3 regions of the Mesobacillus sp. LC4 genome follow, and region 1 is predicted to be linked to each of the others. Evidence: riboswitches for the same ligand, from Rfam matches in the RefSeq annotation. Region 1 holds a riboswitch; each other region holds the start of a gene.
What was found. Region 1 has a riboswitch for S-adenosylmethionine ahead of mtnW (2,3-diketo-5-methylthiopentyl-1-phosphate enolase). Riboswitches for the same ligand answer to the same signal wherever they lie in the genome.

Region 1 (3,281 bases):
GAAACCCTGACCAACCGACACCACAGCATATTGTTGAAAAACTGAAGCAAGCTGGAGAGAATCCAGCGAACCATAAGTATTCTCCTTTCAGAGGACAGCGTTCGTTACGAGTAGCTGCAGCGACATTTTATAAAAGGGAGTACGGAGTCGACCTTGATCCGGAAGAAGAAATTGCCATCCTTTTCGGGGGCAAGGCTGGCCTGGTAGAAATTCCTCAATGTCTGTTGAATCCTGGGGACACGATTCTCGTTCCAGATCCCGGCTATCCTGACTACTGGTCGGGAGTCGAGCTGGCCAGGGCAAAGATGGTGACAATGCCACTCCGGGAAGAGAATGACTTTATGCCTGATTATGAAGAGTTAGCTGCCGAGCAATTGGATAAAGCCAAGCTGATGTTCCTTAACTATCCTAATAATCCCACAGGGGCAGTTGCCGATAAACAATTTTTTGATGAAACAATCGAGCTTGCACGAGAGAATCAGATTTGTGTCGTTCACGATTTTGCTTATGGTGGAATTGGCTTTGACGGGAACCGCCCACAAAGCTTTTTACAGTCTGAAGGCGCAAAAGACGTAGGAATCGAAATTTATACTCTGTCAAAAACTTATAATATGGCTGGATGGCGTGTTGGTTTTGCTGCAGGAAACAAGAGTGTGATTGCCGCAATCAACTTGCTGCAGGACCATATGTATGTCAGCTTGTTTGGTGCAGTGCAGGAAGCGGCTGCAGAAGCATTGCTGGGACCGCAGGAGTGTGTTGCCGAGCTAAACAATCTATATGAAACCCGAAGAAACGTACTTATTGACGGCCTGACAAAGATAGGCTGGCAGGTGACTGCTCCAAAGGGCTCATTTTTTGCGTGGCTGAAGGTTCCAGAACCATTTACTTCGGTTGAGTTTGCGGATTTCTTACTGGAAAAAGCACATATAGCAGTTGCCCCCGGTGTAGGATTCGGTGGCTATGGAGAAGGTTTTGTGCGGGTGGGCCTGCTGACTTCGGCAGAGAGACTGCAGGAAGCAGTCAGCAGAATTGAAAGCTTGGAAATATTCAAAAAATAGTTGACATTGTTTTATGAACCTGACATAATCCTAATTAACAAATTTACTTTAACCAATTAAATAACTTGATTAAATTATTTTCTTATCAAGAGCAGGCGGAGGGACGAGCCCGATGAAGCCCGGCAACCGATCCAGCGTAAGCTGGGCACGGTGCTAATTCTTGCAGCGAAAGCTGAAAGATGAGAAGAGTTTAGTGTATTTTCTAACCTCTTCTTTGTGAAGAGGTTTTTTTAATGCCCAAATACAACTGGGTTCAATAAGTATCGAAGGGATTGATCTTCATGAGTGAAATTACAGCGACTTACATAGTCCATGACGCCAAACATAACCCGCAGAAAAAAGCAGAGGGAATCGCGCTCGGCTTGACAGTGGGATCCTGGACTGACCTGCCGGAACTGGACCAAAAACAATTAAAAAAACATAAGGGAAGAGTGGTTTCTGTAGAAGGCTCGAGCCTGGACCATAATTCAGAAACAGTGGCAACAATCAAAGTCGCCTATCCTGCCCTCAATTTTTCACCCGACCTGCCAGCCATTTTGACAACTGTTTTTGGAAAACTCTCGCTTGATGGCAAAGTGAAACTTGTCGATCTCGAATTTGATGAAGAATTAAAGAAACACTTCCCAGGTCCTCGCTTCGGAATCGAAGGAATCAGGAGGAAGCTTGGTGTTTATGACCGTCCATTGCTTATGAGCATCTTCAAAGGTGTTATCGGACGTGATATGGATTTCCTGCTAAAACAACTTAAAGAACAAAGCCTTGGAGGAGTTGACCTGATCAAGGACGACGAGATCCTGTTTGAAAACGAATATACACCTTTTGCAAAGAGGATCACTCTTGGTAAAAAAGTTCTTGAAGAAGTCTATGAATCTACTGGACATAGGACCTTATATGCGGCCAATCTGACAGGAAGGACTTCACACTTGAAGGACAAAGCGAGAAAAGCGGCAGAACTCGGAGCAGACGCGTTATTGTTCAATGTGTTCGCCTATGGCCTGGATGTCTTGCAGGAACTTAGGGAAGATGATGAAATCGGGATTCCGATCATGGCTCACCCAGCTGTGAGTGGGGCGCTGACATCGGCTGATGAATATGGCTTTTCCCATTCATTGCTTCTGGGTAAATTACTCCGCTATGCCGGAGCAGACTTCTCGCTTTTCCCGTCACCATATGGAAGTGTGGCACTTGAAAAGCAGCAGGCGATATCAATTGCTGAGGCACTGACTGCTGAGGATCAATACGAAAGGACCTTCCCGGTTCCATCAGCAGGCATACATCCTGGAATGGTGCCGCAATTGGTTAAAGATTTCGGAGTTGATTCTATCATAAATGCAGGCGGAGGCGTTCATGGTCATCCTGGTGGAGCACAGGGTGGAGGCAAGGCATTCAGACAGGCGATTGAAACCGTACTTCAGGGAAAAAGCCTTGAAGAAGGGGCTCTGGATCATGCTGAGTTGAAAACAGCTATACGCCTGTGGGGTTCATCAGAGGCGGTGGCAAAGTGAGTCAGCCTGTGATATTTTGCGACTTTGACGGAACAGTAACAGAAAAGGACAATATCATAGCCATCATGAATGAATTCGGTTCGGATGGCTGGGATGAAATTAAAGAAGCAGTGCTGGGCCGCAGGATTTCGATCAGGGAGGGAGTAGGGAAAATGTTTTCTCTCCTACCTGTTTCGAAGAAGGAAGAAATCATTCAGTTTGCTGTACAGAACGCCAGGATCCGCCCGGGATTTCAAGAGTTTCTTGATTATGCCCATGAGGAAGGTATACCTGTTTATATCGTCAGCGGAGGGATAGATTTTTTCATAGAACCTATCATTCAAAAATTCGGACCGCTCGCTGGAGTGTATTGCAATAGTTCGGATTTTACAGGAAGTACGATAAAAATAGAATGGCCAAACAGCTGCGATGATCAATGTTCAAATGATTGCGGCTGCTGCAAACCATCCATCATGAGAAAGCTGGAAAAAAAGAGCGCCTATAAAATAGTCATCGGTGATTCCGTAACAGATTTGGAAGCTGCAAAACAAGCCGATCTTGTGCTTGCCAGAGACTATTTAAAGGATAAATGCGAAGAATGGAAGATTGAACATAGACCATTCGAAACGTTTTATGACTGTATAGATGCACTTAAAACTGAGACAGGGGTGAGAGGATGAGCTCATTAGAAAGTAAGTGGGAAGAACTGGCCGACGTAAAGGCAGAACTGGCAGATCGT
Region 2 (3,281 bases), on a different contig from region 1:
AATAACATCTGTGAATTAGTAATGTATGTACTATACTTATTGTATCAAACATAATGTTCATCTGGAATTTTTACATTATATATCCATGATTAGTAAAAGTACTAAATGGGGTAAGGAGAAAGGGAAGTTATTTGAAATTACGGAGGGGCTATCTTGGTTAATAATACTCAGAATAAACATAGATTCAATCATCAGTCAGGTTCAAAAAAACAGGCTGGTAAAAATAAAAAGTCATATATTCGTACAAATCCTAAGCAGCAAGTGTCAGATGAAAACAGACTGAAGCGAGTCGATGAAAAGGAACAAAAGCACCCTGGTAAAAAAGACAACGAAAGTGCGGATTCATCCAATACAGCTGGAAAAGGAAACGGCAACTCGCCGTCAAAAGTAAAACCAGACAACAAGCAGATTAGACGCGGGAAGAGTTCCTCATCTGAAGAACAATTAAAAAGTGGTAATGGTAACTCATCCTCCAATCAATCCAAAAGTAAAAATGGTAATGGGAAACCATCTTCTCAACAATCCAATAATGGGAATGGGAAAAAGCGAGGCAATGATGATGGAAGGAATCCCGAATCAGGCACCAATGCTTCTGAGGAGCATGAGGTAAAACATAAGGAGCAATCCGGAAAGTTCGAGACAGCTTTTAACAGGATTCATAAAGCGTTGAAGGAAATGGTGAAGGGAACGGACAGTGATGCGTTTGTCGAACTGCTGTATTCAGGCTATAAAAATCATTCATTAGTGCGTAAATATAAAAGTGAGCTTCATCAGTTTGCGAAGCTTCGCAATGCGATTGTCCATGAGCGGGTGAACGCGGATTATTATATCGCCGAGCCTCATATCGAAGTGGTTGAACGGATCGAGGAGATATGCAGGGAGTTCGAGAAGCCGCAGACAGCGTTATCGATCGCGACCAGCCCTGTGTTTTATTATTATGAAGATGCGTATCTTAAAGATGTTCTAAAGGTGATCAATAAGTTTGATTTCACAAGATTCCCTGTCTATGACAAGGATGATAAATATATTGCCCTGCTGACTTCAACGGAAATCATCCAGTGGATGGCGAAGCATTTTTCAGATAGCGTCGTGCATTTTGAGGACGTGAGGGTCAAGGAGCTACTGACGAAGGGGAAAAATTACTTTGTGACCTTTGTCGATGAGGATGCATCTTTGTATCATATTGAAGAGTTATTCGAGCGTTACCATACAAGAGGAAAAAAACTGCAGGCCGTCATCATCACGGAAACCGGTGACCGCCACGGGAAGCCAATTGGCGTGATCACGCCTTGGGACTTGCTTGACAGCGATCCGGAAGATTGAGTTTGTGCGATCTGTCATATACGTAAGACGAACGGTACCTAGGTATGAACTGTCAAGTGTGTATCACGAACGGTGCCGAGGTATGAACTGTCAAGTGTGTATCACGAACGGTGCCTCCGAAGTATGAACTGTCATTTATGTATTACGAACGGTACCGAAAGGATGAACCCTCATTGACGGAAAGCCGGAGAGGCTGGTATACTTCAGCTATTAAAAAACTATTTTTAAACCCGAAATAACTCTTATCCAGAGCGGCGGAGGGACAGGCCCTTTGAAGCCCGGCAACCTTATTTTTTTACGATGAAAGGTGCTGAGTTCTGAAGATTGCAGTCTGAAGATAAGAGAGGCTGATTGAACTGTAACCTCTCCTTATTGGAGAGGTTTTTTTATGATTGTTTTTACCATACGACTACGAATTCTAAAAGCAGGTGACAAGATGGCTAAAAAGTTTGAAACAGAAGTATTGCATTCAGTACATACGAAGCAACAGGGAATTAAAAGCAAGGCTACCCCGATATATCAGACGTCGGCTTTTACTTTCGATGACCTTGATGAGCTGGAGGGCTTTTATCAGGGAGAAGGGAATTATTTGTATTCCAGGGTTGGCAATCCGAATACGGATGAACTGGGTCAAGCCGTAGCAGCGCTTGAGTATGCAGAAGATGGAGTGGCGGCTTCTTCAGGGCTGGCTGGGATTTTAGCGGGTGTTCTGGCAGTTGTGAAAAATGGCGACCATATCGTGGCGGCTGATGATGTTTATGGCGGAAGTTTTCATATGCTGAAGGCTGAATTGGAACGCTTTGGAATCGAGACGACCTTTGTAGCGTTTGCGGATTTGCAAAATGTAGAACAGGCGATCCGACCGAATACGAAGCTTCTATATACTGAGTCCATCACAAATCCGCTTCTTCGTGTGGAAAAATTGGTAGAGGTCATCGCGCTTGCCAAGAAAAGAGATCTGATTGTTTTGGTGGATAATACATTTGCAACGCCGCTTCATGTTCGCCCGTTCACACTAGGAGCTGACCTGGTTGTCCACAGCGCGACTAAATACATTGGCGGCCATAGTGATGTCACATCAGGTGTCGTTGTTGGCAAGAAGGAGCTGATTGCAGAAGCACGTGCGAGGATCGTGAACCTCGGTGCGAACCTCAGTCCGTTTGAAGCGTGGCTTACATGCAGGGGGTTGAAGACTCTGGCGTTAAGAATGAAAACTCAATCAGAGAATGCCAGGATGCTGGCTGATAGTCTGAATGAAAATAAGAATGTCGCAAAGGTTTATTATCCATTTACTGAAGGTGAAAAGGGATTCGGCGCCATCGTAAGTATTGAACTCGCAGAACAGGTGGATGCAGATCAATTTTTCAAATCGCTTGGTTGGATTAAAATTGTGCCAACACTTGCAGGAGTCGAAACAACGGTCTCCCATCCACTGAAAACTTCCCATCGCGCGCTGCCGCCAGAGGCACAGGCAGAGCTTGGAATCACGTATCGACTAGTCAGGATTTCAGTTGGAATCGAAAATAGCGAGGATATCATTCAGCAATTTGAAGCAGCACTGTCTGCGGCTGTGGAAAAATAATCTGGAAGTAAATGAGCTACTTTGCACTGTTGCTTTTTAACTAAATGTAGATTTCAAAGAAAAAAATGTCCCATTTTATCGTTCGACATAAGGTTTACGCCTCTTGTATGCGGGTATTTTTAAAGGGACTACTCGTCTAAAGGAGGCTTTTATTATGTTTGAACATGAAAAACATCTTGTAGGAGTATATGATAACGAGCAAGACGCAATCCAGGCTGTTGAGGACCTGAAAAGACAGGGATACTCAACTGATGACATCTCTGTTATCAGTAAGAACGAAGATGAGATTCACGATGTCAATGAAGCAACCGGTACAAAGACTGAGGAAGGTCTGGCTGCAGGTGCAGCAACAGGAGGCGTATTAGGCGGCCTTACT
Region 3 (3,281 bases), on a different contig from region 1:
ATCAGCAGTTAGGAAGACGATCGCGTTTGGATGTCCGGCAATGCTTGGGTCCACGATGTTTTCGATCGCCTGAATCGGATAGGCTGCACGAGTATTTTCAGTCAGGCTGCCGTCATCATAATCTGCCACACGTGTTTCTTCATCGACGACGACATTTTCAAGCACTGAACCAAAACGAATCGCGTCATAAATCTGCGGTTCTTTTTCCTTAGATAAGTTGATGCACTTTGCGTAGCAGCCGCCTTCGATGTTGAACACACCGTTAGCTGACCAGCCATGCTCATCATCACCAATCAAACGGCGATTGTTATCAGCTGAAAGAGTCGTTTTTCCTGTTCCGGACAGACCGAAGAACAAGGCTACATCGCCTTCGCGTCCCACGTTTGCAGAGCAGTGCATGGAAAGGATGCCGCTTTCAGGCAGAAGGTAGTTCATTACAGAGAAAATGGACTTCTTCATTTCGCCCGCATATTCTGTTCCGCCGATCAACACGACGCGCTGTTCGAAGGAGACGATGATGAATGTTTCGGAATTTGTTCCATCAACTTTTGGATCCGCTTTAAAAGTTGGGGCAGAGATCACTGTGAATTCAGATTCATGGTCCACAAGCTCTTCCTCTGTTGGGCGGATGAACAATTGATGGGCGAAAAGGTTATGCCAGGCGTATTCATTGATAACCTGAATCGGAAGGCGGTGTTTTGTGTCAGCACCTGCAAATCCTTTGAAAACGAATACTTCTTCTTTTTCTTTAAGGAAATTCAATACCTTATTATATAGTTTTGTGAAAGATTCTTCTGAAATCGGCTGATTAACAGAGCCCCAGTCAATTTTGTCCTTTACGGACACTTCTTCAACAATGAATTTATCTTTAGGTGAACGGCCAGTATACTTACCAGTTGTCGCTCTTACAGCGCCAGTTGAAGTCAGGAGCCCTTCATTTCGGTTCAGGACTTTTTCAACAAGCTGGGGAACGGATAACTGGATTTGCACATTGCTGCCACTTAATAATGCTGAAAGTTCATTTGATATTCCTACAACATTCATCGGAGAATACCTTCCTTTTTTAAAAGATTAATAATTTTGTAAGTGTTTACATCTCGATATTAGTATAACACATTTGTTCGATTAATCTATACTAATCGCTCGAAAAATTACCTTGTACCTATCTTGCGTTATATAATTCTTTCTTTATATAGTCAAGCGAAAAGGATGCTTTTCAAGACCATTTTAGTTTACAGAAAAACTTTCAACAACAATCGACAATTTTACCGAGAAAACCATTGACATGCCATTATAGTTTCGTTATGATTTGGACTTGAACGGATACTCTCTTATCCCGAGCTGGTGGAGGGACAGGCCCAATGAAACCCAGCAACCTGCAGACGTGAAAAAACAGCTTTTTGGAATGCTGACCTTTTTCCGGGCAAAGGTGCTAACCTGACGCAAGGGAACTGCCCTTGAACGATAAGAGCGAAAGGCGCGGATTTAAGCTAAAACCTTTCCTCGTAAATGGAGAGGTTTTTTATATTGCTTTTTTCTGTCCAATGCATTGAATTGCAGCTGGAATGCCTTCTTAGGTGTCATTGCTCCCGTGGGTGAGATTAGGAAAAAAGATATTCACCATGAATCCTAAACAAATTTTTCTAATAAAAACTCAGCGTTTATTTCATACTACATAGGGAATGAGTACCGTATCAACCCGAGGTCTGTATTGGGACAGCCTCGATCAATTTTTATACATGAGGGAGGAACTCAGATGTCAAACAAACGCCGTTTGTTCACTTCTGAATCAGTAACAGAAGGCCATCCGGATAAAATTTGCGACCAGATTTCTGACGCGATTTTGGATGCGATCCTTGCAAAAGATGCTAATGCACGTGTTGCTGCTGAAACATCAGTTACGACAGGCCTTGTACTAGTTGCAGGCGAAATCACTACATCTACATACGTAGATATACCTAAAATTGTTCGTGAAACCGTCAAGGAAATTGGTTATACTCGCGCGAAGTATGGTTTCGACTCTGAAACTTGCGCAGTGTTGACTTCCATTGATGAGCAGTCTGCTGACATCGCTATGGGTGTTGACCAGGCTCTTGAAGCACGTGAAGGACAAATGTCCGATGCAGAAATCGAAGCAATCGGCGCTGGGGACCAGGGCTTGATGTTCGGTTTTGCATGTAATGAAACGAAAGAGCTTATGCCTCTTCCGATTTCATTGGCTCACAAGCTTTCACGCCGCCTGACTGAAGTGCGCAAGGAAGAGATCCTTCCATACCTTCGTCCAGACGGTAAAACTCAAGTAACGGTTGAATACGATGAAAACGACAAGCCAGTCCGCATCGATACGATCGTTATCTCAACTCAGCACCATCCTGAAGTTTCGCTTGAGCAAATCCAGCGCAATCTTAAGGAACACGTGATCAATCCTGTCGTACCGGCAGAATTGATCGACGAGAACACAAAATACTTCATCAACCCAACTGGCCGTTTCGTAATCGGCGGACCGCAGGGTGATGCTGGTCTTACTGGCCGTAAAATCATTGTTGATACTTATGGCGGATACGCTCGCCACGGCGGAGGCGCATTCTCCGGTAAGGATCCTACAAAAGTTGACCGTTCAGCGGCATACGCTGCACGTTACGTTGCGAAAAACATCGTAGCTGCCGGCCTTGCTGAAAAGGTTGAAGTTCAGCTGGCATACGCAATCGGTGTTGCCCGTCCGGTATCCATTTCAATCGATACTTTTGGAACAGGCAAAGTAAGCGAGGATGTACTGATCGATGTTGTTGAAAGCAACTTCGACCTTCGCCCTGCTGGAATCATCAACATGCTTGACCTGCGCAAGCCAATCTACAAGCAGACAGCTGCTTACGGACACTTTGGCCGTTCTGACGTTGACCTTCCATGGGAGCGCACAGACAAGGCTGAGACGCTTCGCACTCAGGCACAAGGAAAATAAAAAAGTACAAGGGGAGTTGCATAGAAATATGTAACTCCCCTTGTTATTTACCGTCTAATCAAGGAACACCAAAATTATCATCAGGTTTGTGTATGGTCCAAAAGGTGTAAAATAGAGTATTACCTTAAATTTCCCTTAGATTTTACTGCAAAAATTTTGCGTTTAATGATAGTATTAGATGGTATGTTTTTTGGGTAGTAAAATCATTGGAAAATAACAATAAATTTTTTCTGAAATGGAGAAGGTGAAGTACATAATGTGTGGCTTTATCGGTTGTGTACATGAAAATGCACAGAAATTCAGCGGCGATGATAAGCAGCTG

Region 2: linked by a shared signal. The riboswitch ahead of AB5I83_RS12195 (trans-sulfuration enzyme family protein) and the one ahead of mtnW (2,3-diketo-5-methylthiopentyl-1-phosphate enolase) in region 1 are both predicted to bind S-adenosylmethionine.
Region 3: linked by a shared signal. The riboswitch ahead of metK (methionine adenosyltransferase) and the one ahead of mtnW (2,3-diketo-5-methylthiopentyl-1-phosphate enolase) in region 1 are both predicted to bind S-adenosylmethionine.

Annotation. Positions count from the first base shown of each region.
Region 1 is NZ_JBGCUB010000004.1:386,578-389,858, forward strand. It holds gene AB5I83_RS15225 (aminotransferase class I/II-fold pyridoxal phosphate-dependent enzyme) at 1-1,058, shown strand, start outside; SAM riboswitch class I at 1,138-1,244, shown strand; gene mtnW (2,3-diketo-5-methylthiopentyl-1-phosphate enolase) at 1,340-2,563, shown strand; gene AB5I83_RS15235 (2-hydroxy-3-keto-5-methylthiopentenyl-1-phosphate phosphatase) at 2,560-3,222, shown strand; gene AB5I83_RS15240 (methylthioribulose 1-phosphate dehydratase) at 3,219-3,281, shown strand, end outside.
Region 2 is NZ_JBGCUB010000003.1:264,893-268,173, reverse strand. It holds gene AB5I83_RS12200 (CBS domain-containing protein) at 154-1,323, shown strand; SAM riboswitch class I at 1,563-1,667, shown strand; gene AB5I83_RS12195 (trans-sulfuration enzyme family protein) at 1,760-2,905, shown strand; gene AB5I83_RS12190 (general stress protein) at 3,060-3,281, shown strand, end outside.
Region 3 is NZ_JBGCUB010000007.1:29,913-33,193, forward strand. It holds gene pckA (phosphoenolpyruvate carboxykinase (ATP)) at 1-1,044, opposite strand, end outside; SAM riboswitch class I at 1,329-1,471, shown strand; gene metK (methionine adenosyltransferase) at 1,757-2,959, shown strand; gene asnB (asparagine synthase (glutamine-hydrolyzing)) at 3,216-3,281, shown strand, end outside.